DNA from 4 places in the Streptomyces solicamelliae genome. Region 3 is predicted to be linked to each of the others. Evidence: riboswitches for the same ligand, from Rfam matches in the RefSeq annotation. Region 3 holds a riboswitch; each other region holds the start of a gene.

Region 1 (5,602 bases), 2.6 Mb from region 3:
AACGTCGCAGGGTGAGTCAGAGCCCTGTCCCCGAACTCTTCAGCTGGGAGTTCGCCACCGATCCCTATCCCGCCTACGCCTGGCTGCGCGAGCACGCGCCGGTGCACCGGGCCACGCTGCCGAGCGGTGTGGAGGCGTGGCTGGTGACGCGGTACGGGGACGCGCGGCAGGCGCTCGCGGACCAGCGGCTGTCGAAGAACCCGGCGCATCACGACGAGCCCGCGCACGCCAAGGGCAAGACCGGCATTCCGGGCGAGCGCAAGGCCGAGCTGATGACGCATCTGCTCAACATCGACCCGCCGGACCACACCCGGCTGCGCCGGCTCGTCTCGAAGGCGTTCACACCGCGCCGTGTCGCCGAGTTCGCGCCCCGGGTGCAGGAGCTGACCGACCACCTCATCGACGGGTTCGCCTTGAAGGGCGAGGCGGACCTCATCCACGAGTTCGCCTTCCCGCTCCCCATCTACGCCATCTGCGACCTGCTCGGCGTGCCCCGCGAGGACCAGGACGACTTCCGGGACTGGGCCGGGATGATGATCCGGCACGGCGGCGGTCCGCGGGGCGGGGTGGCGCGGTCGGTGAAGAAGATGCGCGGGTACCTCGCGGAGCTGATCCACCGCAAGCGGCTCGATCCCGGCGACGACCTGATCTCCGGGCTCATCCGGGCCTCGGACCACGGTGAGCACCTCACCGAGAACGAGGCCGCGGCGATGGCCTTCATCCTGCTGTTCGCCGGATTCGAGACCACCGTGAACCTCATCGGCAACGGCGTGTACGCCCTGCTCCGCAACCCCGGGCAGCGCGAGCGCCTGCAGGCGTCGCTCACGGCCGGCGAGACGGAGCTGCTGGCCACCGGTGTCGAGGAGTTGCTGCGGTACGACGGGCCCGTGGAACTCGCCACCTGGCGGTTCGCGACCGAGCCGCTCACCCTCGGCGGGCAGGACATCCGGACCGGCGACCCGGTCCTGGTGGTGCTCGCGGCCGCCGACCGGGACCCGGATCGGTTCGCCGAGCCGGACGTTCTCGATCTGTCGAGGCGTGACAATCAGCATCTGGGGTACGGGCACGGGATTCACTACTGTCTGGGCGCCCCGTTGGCCCGTCTGGAGGGTCAGACCGCGCTCGCGACTCTGCTGACTCGCTTGCCGGACTTGCGACTTGGGGCCGATCCGGCCGAACTGAGGTGGCGCGGCGGGCTGATTATGCGTGGTCTACGCACGCTTCCCGTGGAGTTCACCGTCCCGCACAACTGACGATTCGTCAGGACTGTGATCTTTACGTGATCCCCCCTGCATCGACTTGTGACTCACGTTCGAATGCCGCTACTTTCACCGACACCTCAGCAGTCACGCGAAAGGCATTCCCCATGCGCTCCGGGAACGGACGACACCGCAGACCCCGTCAGGCCCCCGCCATCGTCGTCGCGGCAGGGGTGACCGGATCCGCCCTCGCCCTTCCGCTGCTCGCCGCGGGCTCGGCCTCCGCCGCCGACGAGGCGACCTGGGACCGGGTCGCCGAGTGCGAGTCCGGCGGACTGTGGAGCGCCGACTTCGGTAACGGGCTGTACGGCGGCCTGCAGTTCACGCAGGAGACCTGGGACACGTACGGCGGCACCGAGTACGCCGCCCGTCCGGACCTCGCCAGCCGCGGCCAGCAGATCGCGGTCGCCGAGAAGGCGCTGGCCGCGCAGGGCGCGAAGACCTGGGCCACCTGTGCCGCGATCGTCGGCCTGAACGACGACGGCACGCTGAAGAAGCCCGCGGACCCCTCCACCGGCGTGCTGCCCGGCACTCCGGCTGATCCGTCCGCGTCGCCCGATGCATCCGCGAATCAGGACGGGAACGGGAAGGGCTCCGAGGGCTCGCAGGACGACGAAACGTCTGGGAAGCCCGAGAAGTCCCTTCTGCCCGATGCGGCCGGTCAGCCGGGCGGGCAGTCGGACGAGGGCGCCACTCCGGCCACGCCGGTCACGCCGATCGAGGGCAGCGTCACTCCCGCCGCCCCCGGCACCGGCAAGCACCGCGGTGAGGCCGCGAGCGAGAACCCGAACGAACCGGGCGAGTCGCCCGAATCGGGACGTCATGCCGCGCCGGGTGACGATGCGACACGTGACGCCGGCCGCCTCGATCTCGGCGAAACCGCCGATACAGATGCGAACGCGACCAAGGGTGCCACGGGCGGCAATGCGGACACTTCGGGCGAGTACGTCGTCCAGCCCGGCGACAACCTCACGCAGATCGCGGCCGAGCACGAGCTCGACGGCGGCTGGCGTGCCCTCTACAAGGCCAACAAGGAGACCGTCGGGGGCGACCCGGACCTCATTCTCCCTGGCCAGAACCTGGAACTGACCGACCGACAGAAGTAGGAGTGGCGGGCAGTTCGACGCCTTATGTCCGGTTCTGCGTAAGTGAGACATGAGTCTCTTCGTCCCAACTGGCGTGTCCTGTCCGCAAACTTTGCTTCCGTCACCTCTCACCAGCGGAAACGGCCCCGGCAACTTGGCAAGTACGGGCGTTTTCTCCGGGATGTCGCTCTTTGAACTTCCGGTGGGTCTGTGTCTACGGTCAGGACCGCTCGCCACCGCGGGCCCCGCCGACCGGTACGCCGAATCCTGCCGCCGGCCGTCGGGAACAGTCGTCGCGTCAAGCGCCGAAGGCAGGAGCGGGGGACCCAGGTAAGCGCCGGTCCCGGCCGTCGAGACAGTGACGGCCGATCGACCGGCTTGGGGTGAAGCCGCGTGCTGGGACACGCGGCCGGGCAACTCTTCCGGCCCGAACCCGACAGCTCACCTCGCAGGCGTCGGTGAGGAGAACTTCCATGCTGTTTTCCGGCAAGGGCAAACACCGCCGTTCCTCCAAGGCCACCCGCGCCGTCGCGCTCGCCGGCATCGCCGGTGTCGCCGTCGCCGCGCCGCTGATGGCCGCGGGCAACGCCTCCGCCGCCACCGCCTCCGAGTGGGACCGCGTCGCCCAGTGCGAGTCCGGCGGCAACTGGTCCATCAACACCGGCAACGGCTACTACGGCGGCCTGCAGTTCTCGGCCTCCACCTGGGCCGCGTACGGCGGCACCGCCTACGCCCCGACCGCCAACCTGGCCTCCAAGGCCCAGCAGATCCAGATCGCCGAGAAGGTCCTGGCCGGCCAGGGCAAGGGCGCGTGGCCGAGCTGTGGCGTGGGCCTGTCCAACGCCGCGTACACCGGCGCCGCCGAGCAGGCGCAGCCCGAGCGCAAGGCCGAGCAGCCGACCACCCGCAGCGAGCAGCGCACCGCGCCGAAGCCCGTCGCGAAGAACGGCGACACCAAGAAGGCCGCCAAGAAGGCCGCCAAGAAGACCGTCACCACCCCGACCGGCAAGAAGGTCGCGAAGGGTGACGGCGAGTACAAGGTCGTCGCCGGCGACACCCTGAGCAAGATCGCCGCCGCGCACGACGTCAAGGGCGGCTGGGAGAAGCTCTTCCAGCTGAACAAGGACGTCGTCGAGGACGCCGACCTGATCTACCCGGGCCAGCAGCTCCACCTGAAGTGAGCCCGTCGGCCCGGGTGGGTCCGGCGGCCCACCCGTGCCGTGCGACCCTCCCGCGGTGACCACCCCGGCCCTGTGCGCAATTCCCCCCGTGCGCGCAGGGCCGGGGTTTCCGCATGGTTACCTGCGGGTAGTAGAGGATCTTTCGTCCGGGATGCCCGCGCTCGGGTCCTTTTTCGTCCCAGGGGGCGGGCACCGACTGGCCGGGCACCCCGAGCCGGTTAGGCTCTTGTCGCAAGGCCAAGAGACCTCGCACCTTCTCTCACGTCTCATCCCATAAGGAGATGCTCGTGCCGTCCATCGACGTCGTCGTAGCCCGGGAAATCCTGGACTCCCGAGGCAACCCCACGGTCGAGGTCGAGGTCGGCCTCGACGACGGCAGCACCGGCCGTGCTGCCGTTCCGTCCGGCGCCTCCACCGGTGCTTTCGAGGCCATCGAGTTGCGCGACGGTGACAAGAGCCGTTACGGCGGCAAGGGTGTCGAGAAGGCCGTCCTCGCCGTCATCGAGCAGATCGGCCCGGAGCTCGTCGGCTACGACGCCACCGAGCAGCGCCTGATCGACCAGGCGATGTTCGACCTGGACGCCACCGACAACAAGGGCTCCCTCGGCGCCAACGCCATCCTCGGCGTCTCCCTCGCCGTGGCGCACGCCGCCTCCGAGGCCTCGGACCTGCCGCTCTTCCGCTACCTCGGCGGCCCGAACGCGCACGTCCTGCCCGTCCCGATGATGAACATCCTCAACGGTGGCGCCCACGCGGACTCCAACGTCGACATCCAGGAGTTCATGATCGCCCCGATCGGCGCGGAGTCCTTCTCCGAGGCCCTGCGCTGGGGCGCGGAGACCTACCACGCGCTCAAGGGCGTGCTCAAGGAGCGCGGCCTGTCCACCGGTCTCGGCGACGAGGGCGGCTTCGCCCCGAACCTCGAGTCCAACCGCGCCGCCCTCGACCTCATCATCGAGGCCATCAAGAAGGCCGGCTACACCCCGGGCAAGGACATCGCGCTCGCGCTGGACGTCGCCGCCACCGAGTTCTACAAGGACGGCGCGTACGAGTTCGAGGGCAAGACCCGGACCGCCGAGGAGATGAGCGCGTACTACGCCGAGCTCGTCGACGCGTACCCGATGGTCTCCATCGAGGACCCGCTGAACGAGGAGGACTGGGACGGCTGGAAGACCCTCACCGACCTGCTCGGCGAGAAGGTCCAGCTGGTCGGCGACGACCTGTTCGTCACCAACCCCGAGCGCCTCGCCCGCGGCATCGACACCAACACCGCCAACGCGCTGCTGGTCAAGGTCAACCAGATCGGTTCGCTGACCGAGACCCTGGACGCCGTCGAGATGGCCCAGCGCAACGGCTACAAGTGCATGATGTCCCACCGCTCCGGCGAGACCGAGGACGTCACCATCGCCGACCTGGCCGTCGCCACCAACTGCGGCCAGATCAAGACCGGCGCCCCGGCCCGCTCGGACCGCGTCGCCAAGTACAACCAGCTGCTGCGCATCGAGGAGATCCTCGACGACGCCGCGGTCTACGCCGGCCGCAGCGCCTTCCCGCGCTTCAAGGGCTGACACTCGGCCGCAGGGCGGCTTCCCCGCGTCCCCGTACCCGGTCCCGTACCGTGTGCGGGGACGCGCGTGTGAGCAGGGGACCAGGGGAGGCGTACGACATGGCCGCGAAGGACCGGGACCGGTTCTCGACCGCGACCCGGCTGCGGCTGCTCGGCGAGCAGACCGCCGCCCGTGTCTACCGCTCCCAGACCCGCCGGCAGGCCCGCCGCTCCCGGCTCACCGGCCGGGCCGCCTTCCTCGCCCTGGTGGTCTGCTCGCTGGTGGTGGCCCTCGCCTATCCGATGCGGCAGTACGTCTCCCAGCAGACCGCCATCGCCGACCAGGAGCGGCAGGCCGCCGAGGCCGCCGAGCGGGTCGAGGAGCTGCGCGACGAGAAGGCCCGGCTGCAGGACCCCGCGTACGTCCGCCGGCTCGCCCGCGAGCACCTGCACTTCGTGATGCCCGGCGAGACCGGCTTCACCGTGAACGACCCTGGGGCCTCCGGCCGCCCGCGCTCCGACGCCGGCGGC
Region 2 (5,602 bases), 3.5 Mb from region 3:
ATCTTCGCCTTGGTGCCGGGGCCGATGTTCTCGCGCTCGGTGACGATGCGGTCGTCCGGGAAGAGGATGTAGACCTCGGTGACCTTGCTGCCCTTGTTCTCGACGGCCAGCTCGACGTGGCCGGCCGGGAACTCCTTGTCCGAGACCTCGCAGGAGTCGTCCTTGGCGACGACGGCGACCGCGCCGCCGGTGCCGCCCTTCGCGTCGCTCTTCTCTGCGCAGCCCGTGACGGCGGTCAGAGCCGCCGCGGTGGCGGCGGCGGTGACGACGGACAGGCGGACGGCTCGCATAGGGGCTCCCGGGGAGGTCGGCACGGGCGCGCGAAACGGCCGTGCAGGTCGGTGAGGCGGACCTAACTTAGCTCAGCCTTACCTCGGCCATACCCGTCCGTCCAGTGATTCGGCTCTCAGCCCGGCCGGCCCGGACACGGCCTGGTCACGAGGCCCTCATGGCCATGCCATGAGCGGGTCAACTCCCGGTCAAGCGGGGCGTTCTGTCCCTGTTTCGCCGATTCCGGACAGGAGCAGCGCAGAGGGGCGCCCTGATGCTTGAATTCCGCCATGAACACGACCGTGACGAGCCGTACGACCGACGGTGCGACCGACATCGACGTCCTGCGGGTCTTCTGCGCCGGCGACGGCCGGTACGGCAATGCCCTCGGCGTCGTACGCGACGGGCGCGGCCACCCCGACGAGGCGTCCCGGCAGGCGCTCGCCAAGGAGCTCGGCTTCAGCGAGACGGTGTTCGTCGACGACCCGGAGTGGGGCAGCGTCGACATCTACACCCCCGGCCTGCGGCTGCCGTTCGCCGGGCACCCGGTGGTCGGCGCGGCCTGGCTGCTCGACCTGGAGGTCGTCCGGCCGCCGGCCGGCGAGGTGTGGGTGCGCGGGGACGGCGAGTTCACCTGGATCGAGGCCCGCGCGGAATGGGCTCCGCCGCGCACTCTGCGGCGGTACGCCTCTGCGGAGGAGGTCGACGCGCTGGACGTCCCCGAGCCGGGGGAGTGGATCTACGCCTGGGCCTGGGAGGACGAGGCCGCCGGCCGGGTGCGCGCCCGGGCGTTCCCGGGGCGCGGGGACGGCATCGACGAGGACGAGGCGACCGGCGCGGCCGCCCTGCTGCTCACGGCCGAGCTGGGCCGGGCGCTGAACATCACCCAGGGCCGGGGGTCGCAGCTGCTGACGGCCCCCGGCCCGGACGGAGTGATCGAGCTGGGCGGCCGGGTGCGGCTGGAGCGGACCCTGTCGGTCTGAGCCCCGGCCGCCCGGCCGTCCCGTACGCCCCTAGTACGCCCCGAAGACGTTGTCGATGGAGCCGTACCGGTCCGCGGCGTAGTTGCACGCGGCGGTGATGTTGGCGACCGGGTCGTACGGGTCGTTGGACGTGCCCGGCACGTGGTAGGCCCGGAACGTCGGGTCGATCACCTGGAGCAGGCCCTTGGACGGGGTGCCCTTGGCGGCGTTGGAGTCCCAGTTGTTGATGGCGAGGGGGTTGCCGGAGGACTCGCGCATGATGTTGCGGTGGATGCCCTCGTACGAGCCGGGGATGCCGTGCTCGGCCATGACGTCCAGGGCCTCGTTGATCCAGCCGTCGAGGGTGTTCGTGTAGGCCTTGGGCCCGGCGTCGCGGGCGACGGTCTTGGCCGGAGCGGACTTGGCGGGCGTGGACTTGGCCGGGGCGGTGCGCTCGGCGGACCGGCTCGCGCGCTCGCTGGAGGCGGGCGCCTTCGGCTTGGCGGGGGCGGCGACGGCCTTCTTTCCGAGGGAAAGACGCAGACCCGGGTGAATGAGTGACGGATTGTCACCCACCGCGGCCTTGTTGTTCCGGTAGAGGCTCTTCCAGCCGCCGGAAATTCGATGCTCCTCGGCGATCACCGAAAGGGAATCGCCGCGCACGACGGTGTAGGACTTCGGCGCGGCTTTCGGCGCGGCCTGCGGAAGAGCGGCCGTGATCTTTTCGACGGCGGCGGTGGCGGCGGTGGTCGTCGTGGCGGGGGCGGCCTGCTGCGGGGCGGCGGCCTGGGCGCCGGTCGGGATCAGCGGCAGCGCGAGCGCGGCGCCGCCGGTACCGGCCATGGCGATGCCACGGCGCAGGGGACGGCGCTTGGGGCGGCGGTGCTTACCGGATGCGGGCATGGTCGTTCCTCTCCGGCGCCTTCGGGGTGAGCTGTCGGGTTCGGGCTGGAGCTGCCCGGCCGCACACGGCGGCTTCACCCCGAGCCGCCGCGGGATTCCGCGCCGGCGCATTCGTGGGTCCCCCGCTCCTGCCGACGGGTAGTGCTCGGTCGTTTTTACGGACGGTGGCAGGATTCGGCGATCCGTCCGGGTCGACGCGAACGTAGGCGAGAAATGCGACGGGAAACAAGACGCGAATTGACTGATCAATTGTTCTCGATCATTTCGGGCGGGACGGAAAAGTCCGAACTGCCTTGCGGCGCACGGGCTCGGGGGTGGTGCGGCAGGGGGGCGCGCCATGGTCGCGTGACGGACATCACGGGGGTGCGGGGCGGAATGCCGGAAAGGGAAAACCGAATTCCCAAAAGACGTGACAAGGGATATTAACTGCGCAATGAAAGTCTTGCGGCGGTATGTCCGAATCGTGACGACGTACTCAGGCCCCGCCTGAGTATCCGAGCCCTGACGGCGTTGCGGCCGGGCGCGGCACCGTGTCCGCATGGGAATCAGCGCGCGGGAACTCGCCGCCAACACACCGGCCACCCGGGACCGGTACGTCGACCTGCTGCGGGTCGTCTCGCTCGGCGTCGTCGTGTTCGGGCACTGGCTGATGGCCGCCGTCACGGCGGACGGCACCGTGGGCAACCTGCTGGCCGTCGTACCGGAACTCCAGCTCGTGACCTGGGTGTTCCAGATCATGCCGGTCTTCTTCTACGTCGGCGGCTTCTCGCACGCCCTCGCGCACCGCTCCCGTCCGGCGTACGCGGCGTTCCTGCGCGCCCGGCTGCAACGGCTGCTGCGGCCCACGATGGTGTTCATCGGGGTGTGGGGCGCGCTCGCCCTCGTCGTCCAACTCCTCGGCGCGGACCGGGGCCTGACGGGCGTGGCGCTGCGACTCGTCGCCCAGCCGCTGTGGTTCATCGGCATCTACCTGGCGATGGTCGCCTTCACCCCGCCGCTGCTGAAGCTCCACGAGCGGTACGGCTGGGGCGCGTTCGGCGCGCTGGTGGCCGCGGCGGCCGCGGTGGACGCGCTGCGGTTCGCGGCGGACGTGCCGTACGTGGAGTTCCTGAACTTCGCGTTCGTCTGGCTGGCGGTGCATCAGCTCGGGTTCCTGCGCGCCGACGGGATGATCCGGCTGCCGAGCGCGCTCGCCGCCGTCGGTCTCACCGGCGCGGGACTGCTCGTGGCCCTCGGCCCGTACCCGCTCTCGATGGTCGGGATGCCCGGCGAGAAGGTCTCCAACATGGCCCCGCCGACGCTGGCCCTGCTCTTCCACGGCCTCTGGCTGGTCGGCGCCGTCGAGCTGCTGCGCGGCCCCGGTACCCGGTTCGTGGCGCGGGCGAACGTCTGGCACAAGGTCGTGGCGGCGAACGGGATCGCGATGACCGCGTTCCTGTGGCACCTGTCGGCGATGCTCGGCGTGTACGGTGCGCTGCTCGCCCTGGGCGCGGAGCTCCCGGCCCCGGCGACGGCCGCGTGGTGGGCCCAGGCGCCGGTACGGATCGCGGCCGCGGCGCTGCTCACGGCGGGCCTGGTCGCCGCCTTCCGCCGCTTCGAGCGCCCCGCGCCGGTCGCGCCGGGCACGGGGCAGGGCGGTCCGGTGGCGGCGCTGGGGATCACGCTGGCGCTGCTCGGCGTCCTGGGCCTGTCGATGGTCGGCTTCGGCGGTCTGCTCGAAGGCCGCACGGCCCTGCTGATCGCCGTGCACGTGAGCGCCCCCGCGGCGGTGGGGACGGCGCTGACGGGCTGGCTGCTGGTGGAGCGGGCGGGCCGGGGCGGGCGGCGGGGCCCGGACGCGGCGTGAGGGCGCCGGCCCCGCCCCGGGGGCCTACGCGCTCATCGGGAACTCGTCCGCCAGCTCGCGGAACATGGCCCCGTTGTAGTCGAAGGCGCGCTTGCACTCGTCGACGATCCGCTGCTTCTCCAGGTCGTCCGCGTGCACGGCGTCGAGGAGCTCGCGGTACCCGCGCTTGAAGGCGGCCGGGTTGGCGATGTCGTCGAAGACGTAGAAGCGGACGCCGTCGCCCTTGCGGGCGAAGCCCCAGGTGCGCTCGGCGCGGTCGCGGATGATCTGGCCGCCGGAGAGGTCCCCGAGATAGCGGGTGTAGTGGTGGGCCACGTACCCGGCGGGCCACTCGCGGGCGCAGGAGGCGACGCGGTCGGCGTACGCGGTGGTGGCCGGGAGCGGCGAGACCCCGGCGCGCCAGCCGGGGCCGCGCAGGTGGGCGAGGTCCTGCTCCAGGGCCGCGGTGCGGAAGAGCTCGGGCCGTATGAACGGTCCGGCGACGAGGTCGGTGCGCAGCGCCTCGGCGCCCTCCTCCAGGGCGCGGTACACGAACCAGAGCTGTTCGGTGTAGCGCGCGTACGCGTCGACGCCGAGGCGGCCGCCGAGGAGGTCGGTCATGAAGCCCGACGACTCGGCCTCGGTGTGCTGCTGGTGCGACGCGGTGCGGATCAGCGTGGAGAAGGGAGTGGTCAAGGCGTGCCTCCGGGACCGAGCGGGTCGGGACGGGAACCGGCTTCCGATAGTGCTGCTTAGGCTTACCTAAGTCAACCGGTTCCCGACGGCCTGTCGGTAACGACGCTACCCCGCGAAGGGCCTACGGCAACGTGAGGATCTCCGCACCGTTCTCGGTGACGACGAGGGTGTGCTCGAACTGGGCGGTCCGCTTGCGGTCCTTGGTGACGACCGTCCAGCCGTCGTCCCACATGTCGTACTCGTGGGTGCCGAGGGTCAGCATCGGCTCGATCGTGAAGGTCATGCCGGGCTGGATCACGGTCGTGTGGTGGGGCGAGTCGTAGTGCGGGACGATCAGACCGGAGTGGAAGGACGAGTTGATGCCGTGACCGGTGAAGTCCCGGACGACGCCGTAGCCGAAGCGCTTGGCGTACGACTCGATGACCCGGCCGATGATGTTGATCTGGCGGCCGGGCTTGACGGCCTTGATGGCCCGGTTCAGGGACTCGCGGGTGCGCTCGACCAGGAGCCGGGACTCGTCGTCGACGTCGCCGCAGAGGTAGGTGGCGTTGTTGTCGCCGTGGACGCCGTGGATGTACGCGGTGACGTCGAGGTTCACGATGTCGCCGTCGCGCAGGACCGTGGAGTCCGGGATGCCGTGGCAGATGACCTCGTTGACCGAGGCGCACAGGGACTTGGGGAAGCCGCGGTAGCCGAGCGTGGAGGGGTAGGCGCCGTGGTCGCACATGTACTCGTGCGCGACGCGGTCCAGCTCGTCCGTGGTGACGCCGGGGGCGATGTGCCCGGCCGCCTCCTCCATCGCCCGGGCGGCGATGCCACCGGCGATGCGCATCCGCTCGATCGTGTCGGAGTCCTGCACCTCGGGACCGGTGTACGGGGTGGGGGCGGGCTTCCCGACGTACTCGGGACGGCGGATGGCTCCGGGGACGGAGCGGTGCGGGGAGAG
Region 3 (5,602 bases):
GGCGTGCCTGCGGCTGACCACGAAGCCCTCGGACTCCAGGGTGCGCAGCGCCTCGCGGACCGGGACGCGGGAGACCCCGTACCGGCGAGCCAGCTGCTCCTCGGTCAGCCGGCTGCCCCGCTCGAAGACACCGGAGACGATGTCGTCCCGGATCGCCGTGCATACCGAATGCGCGGGAATGCGCATGTCCCGACCTCCGCCTTAATCCGCGTGAAACCCGCCGACGGTCCCCTGTTCGCCGACTCTTCCGTGACTCTATTGCAGAGAAGCGGTAATTCCGACGGCCGGTCGTGAATCATGGATGTCTTTTGGACGCGGAAAAGCCCCGACTCCGTACGAGCCGGGGCTTTTCCGATGCGATGAAGGTGGCGCTGCCTGCCGTGCCGTCAGACGTTCACGCCGCGGGCGCGCAGATACGCGAGCGGGTTGATGTCCGAGCCGTAGTCGGCGCCGGAGCGCGCCTCGAAGTGGAGGTGCGGTCCGGTGGAGTTGCCGGTCGAGCCGGAGACGCCTATCTGCTGGCCGGGCATGACGGACTGGCCGACCGAGACGGTGACCGAGGCGAGGTGGCCGTACTGGGTGTACGTGCCGTCGAGCATCTTGATCACGACGTTGTTGCCGTACGCGCCGCCCCAGCCGGCCTCGACGACCGTGCCGGCGCCGACGGAGACGACGGTGCTGCCGTAGGGAGCCTTGAAGTCGATGCCGGAGTGGCTGCCGGAGGACCAGAGGGAGCCGCCGGTCTTGTAGCCGGTGGTGACGTACGTGCCGGCGATGGGCAGCCGGAAGGAGTGCAGGCGCTTGCGCTCGGCCTCGCGGGCGGCGCGCTCGCGCTCCTCTCGGATCTTCTTGGCCCGGGCCTCGGCCTTGCGCTTCGCCTCGGCCTCGGCCTTCGCCTTGGCGGCGGCCTCGAAGGCCTCCCGCTCCTGGGCGGCGGCCTGGGCATTGATGCGGTCCGCGAGCGAGTCCACACTGATCGCCTGGGTCAGGCCGGTGTCCTCGAGGGCGGCGGCTTCCGTGTCGGCGGCGAACGCCGGGGAGGCGATGGTGCCGATCACGCCGGTGGTGGCGAGGGCGGCGACGCCGGCGACGCCCGCGCTGCGGCGCGCCAGTCGGCTCGGACCACGATGCTTCCCGGTGGCACGGGTGAACGCCATGAAGTGGCTGATCCTTTCCTTCCTTCTCGCCTACCGGGTTAGCTGACGGGTTCGGAGCAGGAAGGTCTCCTACGGGCCCCTCCACCCGAAGGCGAAGGCGTCCGATTCACCCCAGGGACTGCGGTGGGTCCCCGGCTCCCCAGGCTCGCGCCTTCGGGGACTCGGCGATGACTGTCCGTTGCCGCGAATGCGGCGCGTACAACCGACGAACAGCCGGGTCGACGCTAAGCGGCCGGTCTTTCAATCGCCAAACAGACACGGAAGTTTGTAGCGCATCCCACAGGGCATACGCATGCTTTCCTCTTTGAACCGGACAAACAGGAGGACCCCGACGCACCGGGGCATCGGGGTCCTCTCAGCGGCCTGCGGCCGGGGCGATCAGCCGGTCACGACGGTGACTTCGCCGATGCCGAGGGCGCGCACCGGCTCCTCGATCTCGGCCGCGTCGCCGACCAGGACCGTCACCAACCGGTCCACCGGGAAGGCGTTGACGACCGCGGCGGTCGCCTCGACCGTGCCCGTCTCGACGAGCCGGGCGTACAACTGCGCCTGGAAATCGTCCGGAAGACGCTGCTCGACCTGGTCGGCGAGAGTGCCGGCGACCGAGGCGGCGGTCTCGTACTTGAGCGGCGCCACGCCCACCAGGTTCTGCACCGCCACGTCGCGCTCGGCGTCCGTCAGCCCTCCGGCGGCGAGGGTGCGCAGCACTTTCCACAGGTCGTCAAGTGCCGGGCCGGTGTTGGGGGTGTCGACGGATCCGTTGATGGCGAGCATCGACGCGCCGTTTCCGTGGTCGTCCGAGCGGAGCACCTGCGCGAAGGCGCGCACGCCGTACGTGTAGCCCTTCTCCTCGCGCAGCACGCGGTCGAGCCGGGAGGTGAGGGTGCCGCCGAGGCAGTACGTGCCGAGCACCTGGGCCGGCCACACCCTGTCGTGCCGGTCCGGGCCGACGCGGCCGATCAGCAGCTGCGTCTGGACGGCGCCGGGGCGGTCGACGATGATCACGCGGCCGGTGTCGTCGGCAGTGATCGGCGCGACCGGGTGCGGCTCCGCGGTGTCGCCGCTCCAGTCGCCGAGGGTGTCGGCGAGCAGAGCGTCCAGGTCGACGCCGGTGAGGTCGCCGACGACCACCGCGGTGGCGTTGGCGGGCCGGACGTGCGCCTCGTAGAAGGCGCGGACGGCCGCGGCGTCGATGGCGGCCACCGTCTCCTCGGTGCCCTGGCGGGGCCGCGACATGCGCGTACCGGCCGGGAACAGCTCCTTGGAGAGCTGCTTGGCCGCGCGGCGGCCCGGGTTGGCCTGCTCGTGCGGGATCTCGTCGAGCCGGTTGCGCACCAGGCGCTCGATCTCGGTGTCGACGAACGCGGGCGCGCGCAGGGCCTCGGCGAGCAGACCGAGCGCCTTCGGCAGCCGGGAGACCGGGACCTCCAGGGAGACCCGCACGCCCGGGTGGTCGGCGTGTGCGTCCAGGGTGGCGCCGCAGCGCTCGAGTTCGGCGGCGAACTCCTCGGCGGAGTGCTTGTCGGTGCCCTCGGACAGTGCCCGCGCCATGATCGTGGCCACGCCGTCCAAACCGGCCGGCTCGGCGTCCAGCGGGGCGTCGAGGACGATCTCGACGGCCACCACCTGCTGGCCGGGGCGGTGACAGCGCAGGACCGTCAGCCCGTTGTCGAGCGAGCCGCGCTCGGGCGCCGGGAAGGCCCAGGGGCGGGCGTCGCCCGGCTGCGGCTGCGGGTGGAACTCCATCGTCGTCAAAGACGCGGCGGCGTCGCTCACTGGCCGGCTCCCTCTTCCTCGTCGCTGTCGCTCTCGGCGGCCTCCGCGGCCGGGTCGGCGGTGATCGGCTCGTACACCAGCACCGCCCGGTTGTCGGGGCGCAGCCGGGCCTTGGCGACGGCCTGCACCTCCTCGGCGGTGACGTCCAGCACCCGCTGCACGGCCGTCAGCGCCAGCTGCGGGTCGCCGAACAGCACCGCGAACCGGCACAGTTCGTCAGCACGGCCGGCGACCGTGCCGAGCCGGTCCAGCCACTCGCGCTCCAACTGCGCCTGGGCGCGCTCCATCTCCTCGGCCGTCGGGCCCTCGGCGGCGAACCGCGCGAGCTCCTCGTCGACGGCCGCCTCGATCTGCGGCACCTCGACGCCGCCGGAGGTCTTCACGTCCAGCCAGCCGAGGGACGGCGCGCCGGCCAGCCGCAGCAGGCCGAAGCCGGCGGCGACGGCGGTGCGGTCGCGGCGGACCAGCCGGTTGTGCAGCCGGGAGGACTCGCCGCCGCCGAGGACGGTCAGGGCCAGGTCGGCCGCGTCGCACTCGCGGGTGCCGTCGTGCGGCAGGCGGTAGGCGGCCATCAGCGCGCGGGCCGGGACCTCCTCCTCGACGACCTCGCGCAGCTGCTCGCCGATGGTCTCCGGCAGCGTGCCGTCGCGCGGCGGCTGCTTGCCGTCGTGGGACGCGATGGAGCCGAAGTACTTCTCGATCCAGGCGAGGGTCTGCTCGGGGTCGATGTCGCCGACGACCGAGAGCACCGCGTTGTTGGGCGCGTAGTACGTACGGAAGAAGTTCCGGGCGTCCTCGAGGGTGGCGGCGTCCAGGTCGGCCATGGAGCCGATCGGGGTGTGGTGGTACGGGTGGCCCTCGGGGTAGGCGAGCGCGGTGAGCTTCTCGAAGGCGGTGCCGTACGGCACGTTGTCGTAACGCTGGCGGCGCTCGTTCTTCACCACGTCGCGCTGGTTCTCCATGGACTCGTCGTCCAGGGCGGCGAGCAGCGAGCCCATGCGGTCCGCCTCCAGCCAGAGCGCCAGCTCCAGCTGATGGGTGGGCATGGTCTCGAAGTAGTTGGTGCGCTCGAAGCTCGTCGTGCCGTTCAGCGAGCCGCCGGCGCCCTGCACCAGCTCGAAGTGCCCGTTGCCCTTGACCTGCTGCGAGCCCTGGAACATCAGGTGCTCGAAGAGGTGCGCGAGGCCGGTGCGGCCCGGGACCTCGTGGCGCGAGCCGACGTCGTACCAGAGGCAGACCGCGGCGACCGGGGTCAGGTGGTCCTCGGAGAGCACCACGCGCAGGCCGTTGGCCAGCCGGTGCTCGGTCGCTGTCAGGCCGCCGGAGCCGGCCTGGGCTGTGGCCGTGTGACCCATGGGCATGTACGTCCCTTCGATCGCGAGGTGGAGATGTGGAAGAGTCCTGCCACTGTATGCAAGCGCACCGACACCTCGCGAAGTTCCCGCCGCATCGAACTGTCCCTCTTCCGGGTCGCGGTCGGCGTTGTCGGTGCGACGGTCCACAATGGTCCGCGTCAGATCAACCTTGTTGGTGAAGGAGCCGCAGCCGCGATGGCCCGCCGCAGCACGAAGACACCGCCGCCGGACGACGCGTTCGAGGAGAGGATCCTCGACATCGACGTCGTCGACGAGATGCAGGGCTCCTTCCTCGAGTACGCGTACTCGGTGATCTACTCGCGCGCTCTGCCCGACGCCCGCGACGGCATGAAGCCGGTCCAGCGACGCATCGTCTACCAGATGTCCGAGATGGGCCTGCGGCCCGACCGCGGCTATGTGAAGTGCGCCCGTGTCGTCGGCGAGGTCATGGGCAAGCTGCACCCGCACGGCGACGCGTCGATCTACGACGCGCTGGTGCGCATGGCGCAGCCCTTCTCCATGCGCGTCCCGCTGGTCGACGGCCACGGCAACTTCGGCTCGCTCGGCAACGACGACCCGCCGGCCGCGATGCGGTACACCGAGTCGAAGATGGCGGCCGCGGCGCTGCTGATGACGGACTCGATCGACGAGGACACGGTCGACTTCACCCCCAACTACGACGGCCAGGAGCAGGAGCCGGTCGCGCTGCCCGCCGCCTACCCGAACCTGCTGGTCAACGGCGCGTCCGGGATCGCGGTCGGCATGGCGACGAACATGCCGCCGCACAACCTGGGCGAGGTGATCGCGGCCGCCCGGCACCTGATCCGGTACCCGCACGCGGACCTCGAGGCGCTGATGCGCTTCGTGCCCGGCCCCGACCTGCCGACCGGCGGCCGGATCGTCGGTCTGAACGGCATCAAGGACGCGTACGAGTCGGGCCGCGGCACCTTCAAGATCCGCGCGACGACCTCGATCGAGAACGTGACGGCGCGCCGCAAGGGCATCGTGGTCACGGAGCTGCCGTTCACGGTCGGCCCCGAGAAGGTCATCTCCAAGATCAAGGACCTGGTCGGCTCGAAGAAGCTCCAGGGCATCGCCGACGTCAAGGACCTCACCGACCGGGCTCACGGCCTGCGGCTGGTCATCGAGGTCAAGAACGGCTTCGTGCCGGAGGCGGTCCTGGAGCAGCTGTACAAGCTGACGCCGATGGAGGAGTCCTTCGGCATCAACAACGTGGCGCTGGTCGACGGCCAGCCGCTGACGCTGGGCCTGAAGGAGCTGCTGGAGGTCTATCTGGACCACCGCTTCGACGTG
Region 4 (5,602 bases), 640 kb from region 3:
GCCGGGCCGACGTGGAGGCGGCGCTGGGCCGCATCCGGGACAGCGGCGTGCCGGTCCTCAACATCGACCTGATCTACGGCATCGACGGCCAGACCGAGCGGAGCTGGCGGCGGTCGCTCGACGCGGCGCTCGCCTGGCGGCCGGAGGAGCTGTACCTCTATCCCCTCTACGTACGCCCGCTCACCGGCCTCGGCCGGCGCGGACCCGTCTCGGACGCGGAGTGGGACGAGCAGCGGCTGCGCCTGTACCGCCACGGCCGCGACCACCTCCTGGTGCACGGCTACGAGCAGGTGTCGATGCGCATGTTCCGGCGCGCGGACGCCCGGCCGCAGGGCCCGGACGACCACGCCTGCCAGACGGACGGGATGATCGGGCTCGGGTGCGGCGCCCGCTCGTACACCTCGACGCTCCACTACTCCTTCGACTACGCCGTCGGCATGCCCGAGGTCCGCGGGATCATCGACGCGTACACCGCGACCGAGGACTTCACGCGGGCCGAGGTGGGCCGCCGGGTCGACGCCGGCGAGGCGCGCCGCCGCCATCTGCTGCAGTCGCTGCTCCAGGCGGAGGGGCTGGCCCTCGACACGTACACCGAGCGCTTCGGGTGCTCGCCGTTCGCGGACTTCCCGGGCGAACTGGCCCGCTTCGAGGCACGGGGCTGGCTGGACGGGGACGCCCCGGCGGGCCTGCTGCGGCTCTCGGCGGAGGGCCTGGCGTACTCGGACGGCCTTGGCCCCGAGCTGTTCTCGCCGGCGGTGCGGGCGGCGATGGCCGCGTACGAGCTGAAGTAGGGCGGGGCATGGACCTGACGATCCTCTATCGCGGCCCGCTGGCCTCCTGCGACTACGACTGTCCGTACTGCCCGTTCGCCAAGCGCCGGGACAGCCGGGAGCAGCTGCGCGCCGACCGGGCGGCGCTGGAGCGGTTCGCCGCCTGGGCGGCCGCGGCGGGCGAGGCGGGCGACCGGCTCAAGATCCTCTTCACCCCGTGGGGCGAGGGGCTGGTCCGCTCCTGGTACCGGCGCGCGCTCGTCGAGCTGTCCCGGCTGCCGCACGTCGAGCGGGTGGCGATCCAGACGAACCTGAGCTGCCGCACGGAGTGGCTGGCGGAGGCGGATCCGGAGACGGTGGCGCTGTGGTGCACGTACCACCCGGGCCAGACGCCGTACGACCGCTTCCTCGGCAAGTGCCGCGACCTGGCGGAGCGGGGCGTCCGGTTCAGCGTGGGCGTGGTCGGTCTGCCGGACCATCTGAAGCACGCCCGCCGGCTGCGCGCCGAGCTGCCGGAGCGGGTGTACCTGTGGGTGAACGCGGCGGAGGGGCACACGTACACGGACGAGGAGGCCGCGGTGTGGACGGCCCTCGACCCGCTCTTCCCGTACAGCCGGCAGCCGCACCGTTCGGCGGGGCTGCCGTGCCGGACCGGCGCGTCGGTGATCTCGGTGGACGGCGACGGCACGGTCCGCCGCTGCCACTTCGTCCCGGCCGAGCTGGGCAACCTCTACGACGGGTCCTACCGCGCCGCGCTGCGCCCCCGGGCCTGCCCGCTCGCGGTGTGCGACTGCCACATCGGGTACGTCCACCTGGAGTCGCTGCCGTTGTACGACGTGTTCGCCGGCGGCGTGCTGGAACGGATCCCGGCCGCCGGCGTACCGATCACAGCGGCATGAGGTCCGGGCGCTTGGCGGTCACGTGGTCGCCGGAGCTCTCCCCGCGCAGCCGGCGCCCGATCCAGGGCACCAGGTACTCGCGCGCCCACTGGACGTCGTCGCGGGTGACCTCGAGGGTGCCGCGCGGCGGCAGCGGCGGCCAGGGCTGGTCGGGCTCGGTGGGCACCGGCACGCCGAGGACCTGGGCGGCGCGCAGCGCGACGCGGGTGTGGCCCTCGGGCGACAGGTGCAGCCGGTCGTCGTCCCAGGCCCGCCGGTCCTGCACGGACTTGAGCGACCACAGGTCCAGGACGGGACAGCCGTAGCGGTCGGCGACGGCGCGCACGTGCGCGGTGTACGTCGCGATCTTGCCGCGCAGGTGCTTGAGCACCGGCACGCCCCGGGTGTCGAAGCCGGTGGTCACCATGACCGTGCCGACGGAGGACGTCAGGTCGGCGACCGCGCGCTCGAACCGCTCCGCGACGTCGTCGGGGTCGCTCCCGGGCCGGATGATGTCGTTGCCGCCCGCGCAGAAGGTCACCAGGTCGGGGGCGAGCTCCTTGGCGCGCGGCACCTGCTCCTCCACGATCTGGTCGAGGAGCCTGCCGCGCACCGCGAGGTTCGCGTACCGGAACGCGTCGGGCTCGGGGAGCTGGTCGGCGAGCAGGACCGCGAACCGGTCCGCCCAGCCGACGAAGGTGCCGTCCGGGGCCGGGTCGCCGACGCCCTCGGTGAAGCTGTCGCCGATCGCCGCGTACGACCCGAATGCGTCACTGTCTCTGGATCTCGAATCGTCTGCCACGAGGGTGCATCATTCCGTCCCGGATGTGACCTACGCGACCGTAAGGAGGGGTTGACGCAGGGTGAGATACGCCACCGGTCAAGATCTCCCCAATTCGGAATACGCCGGAGGCCCGGCACGTGGGTACGTGCCGGGCCTCCCGTGGGCCGCTCGTGCGGCGTGCGTCAGATCGAGACGCCGTGGCTGCGCAGGTAGGCCAGCGGGTCGACGTCCGAGCCGTAGCTCGGGCCGGTGCGGATCTCGAAGTGCAGGTGCGGGCCGCTGGAGTTGCCGGTCGAGCCGGAGAGCCCGATCTGCTGGCCGCCGCGCACGCTCTCGCCGGCCGAGACGGCGAGCGAGGAGAGGTGGGCGTACTGCGAGTAGCTGCCGTCGGCGTGCTGGATGACGACCTCGTTGCCGTAAGCGCCGCCCCAGCCGGCGGAGACCACGGTGCCGGCGCCGACGGCGCGGACGTTGGTGCCGGAGGAGGCCATGAAGTCGACACCGGTGTGGTAGCCGGAGGACCACATCGAGCCGGAGGCGCGGTACGCGGTGGAGACGCCGCCCTCGACGGGGGCGAACCAGCCGGAGGCGGCGGCCGGGGCGGCCGCGCGCTCGGCGCTGCGGGAGCTGCGGGTCTCGTCGGCGGCCTTGGCCTTCGGGGCGGGCTTCGGCGCGGCCTTGCGCTCGGCCTTGGCGGCGGGCTTGGCCGCGGGCTTGGCGGCGGGGGCCTTGGCCGTGGACTTGGCGCCGAGGGTGAGCTTCATGCCCGGGAAGATCAGCGACGGGTTGTCGCCGACGACCTGGCGGTTGTCCGCGTAGAGCTTCTTCCAGCCGCCGGCGAGGTCGTGCTCCGCGGCGATCTTGGACAGGTAGTCGCCGCGGACGACGGAGTAGATCTTCGCCTTGGCCTTCGCCTTGGCGGTGGCGGCCTGCGGGGCGGCGGCCGGCTGCGCGGCGGCCACGGCGGCGACGCGCTCGGCGGCCGCGGGGGCGGACTGCTCGGCCGCGTGGGCGCCGGTGGCGCCGAACAGCGGCAGAGCGACGACGGCGCCGCCCGCTCCGGCGGCGACGATGCCGCGGGTCAGCGGATTGGCCTTGGGACGGCGATGCTTACCCTTCGTGGGCATGGCGAATTCCTCTCCGTCGCCTGCGAGGTGAGCTGTCGGGTTCGGACTGGAGTTGTCCGGCCGCGCGATGCGCGACTTCACCCCGAGCCGTCCTTGGTCGAGGAACGGCGTGTTACCTGGGTCCCCCGCTCCTGCCGTACGTGGGTGGGTGCGGAAATCCGGACGGTGGCAGGATTCGGCGGGTCCGACCGGAGTGAGCGTGACGCTAGACGAGCCGAGTCGCGAGGAACAAGCCACGAATTCCCGTTCGCATTCTTCGCCGGGAATTTCCCTCCGGAATTCCGGTCACCCTCCGTGGATGACGGATCTTCGCGTTCCTTTCCGCACACGGCATTTGGGAAAAATGATCAGGCACGGACGGTCACGGTTATGACGCTGCTCACTCCCCCGAACCCATCTCCCCTGCAATCAGGGCGCGTTATATCGAAGCCCTCAATTCGGACAGAAAGCCCATTACCGCCCGGCGGGGTGCGCCGCCGGGCGGCGACCCTGGATGATTGCCCCAGGAACCGATCTCTTCTCGCCATCGAGCACCAGGAGCAGCCGTGACGCAGCAGACGCCCCAGGCCCCGCCGACCGAACCCGAGCTGACGGGCGTTCGCAACTTCCGTGACGTGGCGGGCCTGCCGACCGCGGACGGCCGGTCCGTGGCGCCGGGCCGGCTGTTCCGCAGCGGTCACCTGGCCCACGCCACCGCCGAGGACGCGGCGTTCCTGTCGACGCTCGGCCTGCACACGGTCTTCGACTTCCGCAACGAGGCGGACCGGGCCTTCGAGGGCCTGGACGTGGAGCTGCCCGGCACGCGGAACGTGCACATACCCCTGAACGATCCGGCGGACGGCAAGGAGTTCTGGAAGCTGGTGCGGTCGGGCGACCTGGCGACGCTGCGGGAGATGCTCGGGGACGGCAAGGCGGCCGCCCGAATGTCCGATTCATACCGGAAGATGATTGTGCAGCGGGCGCCCGAGCACAGCCGGATCGTGCACGCCCTGGCCGAGGACAGCGTGCCGGCACTGATGCACTGCGCGGCGGGCAAGGACCGCGCCGGACTGTCGATCGCGGTGTCGCTGCTCGCGGTCGGCGTCGAGCGGGAGGCCATCGAGGCCGACTACGTGAAGTCCAACGAGCCGCACCGCCGCTACAAGGTGCACCGCAGCTCCACCGCCCCGGACGGGATGTCGCCCGCGGTCATGGAGCTGCTGAGCCCGCTGTTCGACGCCCGCGTCGACTACCTGCGGGCCGCGTTCGCCCAGATGGACGAGACGTACGGCTCGGTCGAGGGCTACCTCACGGAGGGCCTGAAGCTCTCCGCCGGGACCCGCGAGCTGCTGCGGGCCCGGCTGCTCACGCAGGGGTAGCTAGTTCTGGCCGCCGAGGGCGAAGAGCAGGTACAGGAAGCCGGCGAAGAGGTGGCCGGCGATCAGGTAGGCGAAGAGGCGCAGCACCAGGCCCTTGGGGAACCTGCCGCCCCCGCGCTCCTCGCCGGTGACGGCGGCTGACTTGTCGGACATGTCGGGTACCTCCTGAGAGTTCAACGGCGAGAGTTCAGCGGCGATGCGGACCCGGGTCGCCGAGGCACAGCTCGGCGGCGGGGGTCTGCAGCAGCGTGTGGACGAAGAGCACGTCCGCGCCGTCGGGAGTGGCGGCGCCGATGCGGTGCGGGGTGAGCGAGTCGAAGTGCGCGCTGTCCCCCGGGTCGAGGACGTGCACGGTGTCGCCGAGGGCCAGCCGCACCTGGCCGCGCAGCACGTGGATCCACTCCTCGCCGGGGTGGACCCGCACGATGTCGGCCCGGGTGGCGTGCGGGACGTGCACCCGCAGCGCCTGCAGCGCCCGGCCGGCGCCACCCGCCTGGTGGTACACCCAGCCGTCCGCCTCCACCGGCTCGGACCGGCCGGCCCGGACGATGGGGTCGTACTCCGGGGAGACCTCCCCCAGGAGCGCGGAGACCGTCGTACCGTAGATACGGGCGAGGGCCAGCAGCATCGGCAGCGAGGGTTGCCGGCGGCCCGTCTCGAGCCGGGACAGATGGGCCGGCGAGAG

What was found. A riboswitch is a leader RNA that binds a small molecule or an ion and turns the genes downstream of it on or off. The one in region 3 is predicted to bind cyclic di-AMP.
Region 1: another riboswitch for cyclic di-AMP. It lies ahead of ABZO31_RS13060 (transglycosylase family protein); the one in region 3 lies ahead of ABZO31_RS25265 (M23 family metallopeptidase).
Region 2: another riboswitch for cyclic di-AMP. It lies ahead of ABZO31_RS09050 (transglycosylase SLT domain-containing protein); the one in region 3 lies ahead of ABZO31_RS25265 (M23 family metallopeptidase).
Region 4: another riboswitch for cyclic di-AMP. It lies ahead of ABZO31_RS28045 (M23 family metallopeptidase); the one in region 3 lies ahead of ABZO31_RS25265 (M23 family metallopeptidase).

The regions. Positions count from the first base shown of each region.
Region 1 covers NZ_CP160404.1:2,840,431-2,846,032, reverse strand. The annotation lists gene ABZO31_RS13075 (nucleoside triphosphate pyrophosphohydrolase) at 1-2, shown strand, start outside; gene ABZO31_RS13070 (cytochrome P450 family protein) at 12-1,253, shown strand; gene ABZO31_RS13065 (transglycosylase family protein) at 1,433-2,365, shown strand; cyclic di-AMP (ydaO/yuaA leader) riboswitch at 2,638-2,814, shown strand; gene ABZO31_RS13060 (transglycosylase family protein) at 2,818-3,525, shown strand; gene eno (phosphopyruvate hydratase) at 3,813-5,093, shown strand; gene ABZO31_RS13050 (FtsB family cell division protein) at 5,192-5,602, shown strand, end outside.
Region 2 covers NZ_CP160404.1:1,957,478-1,963,079, reverse strand. The annotation lists gene efeO (iron uptake system protein EfeO) at 1-290, opposite strand, end outside; gene ABZO31_RS09055 (PhzF family phenazine biosynthesis protein) at 561-1,253, shown strand; gene ABZO31_RS09050 (transglycosylase SLT domain-containing protein) at 1,284-2,135, opposite strand; cyclic di-AMP (ydaO/yuaA leader) riboswitch at 2,139-2,325, opposite strand; gene ABZO31_RS09045 (acyltransferase family protein) at 2,674-3,981, shown strand; gene ABZO31_RS09040 (heme oxygenase (biliverdin-producing)) at 4,006-4,656, opposite strand; gene map (type I methionyl aminopeptidase) at 4,778-5,602, opposite strand, start outside.
Region 3 covers NZ_CP160404.1:5,433,194-5,438,795, reverse strand. The annotation lists gene ABZO31_RS25270 (GntR family transcriptional regulator) at 1-186, opposite strand, end outside; gene ABZO31_RS25265 (M23 family metallopeptidase) at 387-1,157, opposite strand; cyclic di-AMP (ydaO/yuaA leader) riboswitch at 1,170-1,334, opposite strand; gene ABZO31_RS25260 (M16 family metallopeptidase) at 1,536-2,933, opposite strand; gene ABZO31_RS25255 (M16 family metallopeptidase) at 2,930-4,294, opposite strand; gene ABZO31_RS25250 (DNA gyrase/topoisomerase IV subunit A) at 4,484-5,602, shown strand, end outside.
Region 4 covers NZ_CP160404.1:6,069,229-6,074,830, reverse strand. The annotation lists gene ABZO31_RS28060 (STM4012 family radical SAM protein) at 1-791, shown strand, start outside; gene ABZO31_RS28055 (STM4011 family radical SAM protein) at 800-1,669, shown strand; gene ABZO31_RS28050 (SGNH/GDSL hydrolase family protein) at 1,656-2,450, opposite strand; gene ABZO31_RS28045 (M23 family metallopeptidase) at 2,615-3,559, opposite strand; cyclic di-AMP (ydaO/yuaA leader) riboswitch at 3,564-3,750, opposite strand; gene ABZO31_RS28040 (tyrosine-protein phosphatase) at 4,105-4,917, shown strand; gene ABZO31_RS28035 (DUF6126 family protein) at 4,918-5,070, opposite strand; gene ABZO31_RS28030 (helix-turn-helix domain-containing protein) at 5,105-5,602, opposite strand, start outside.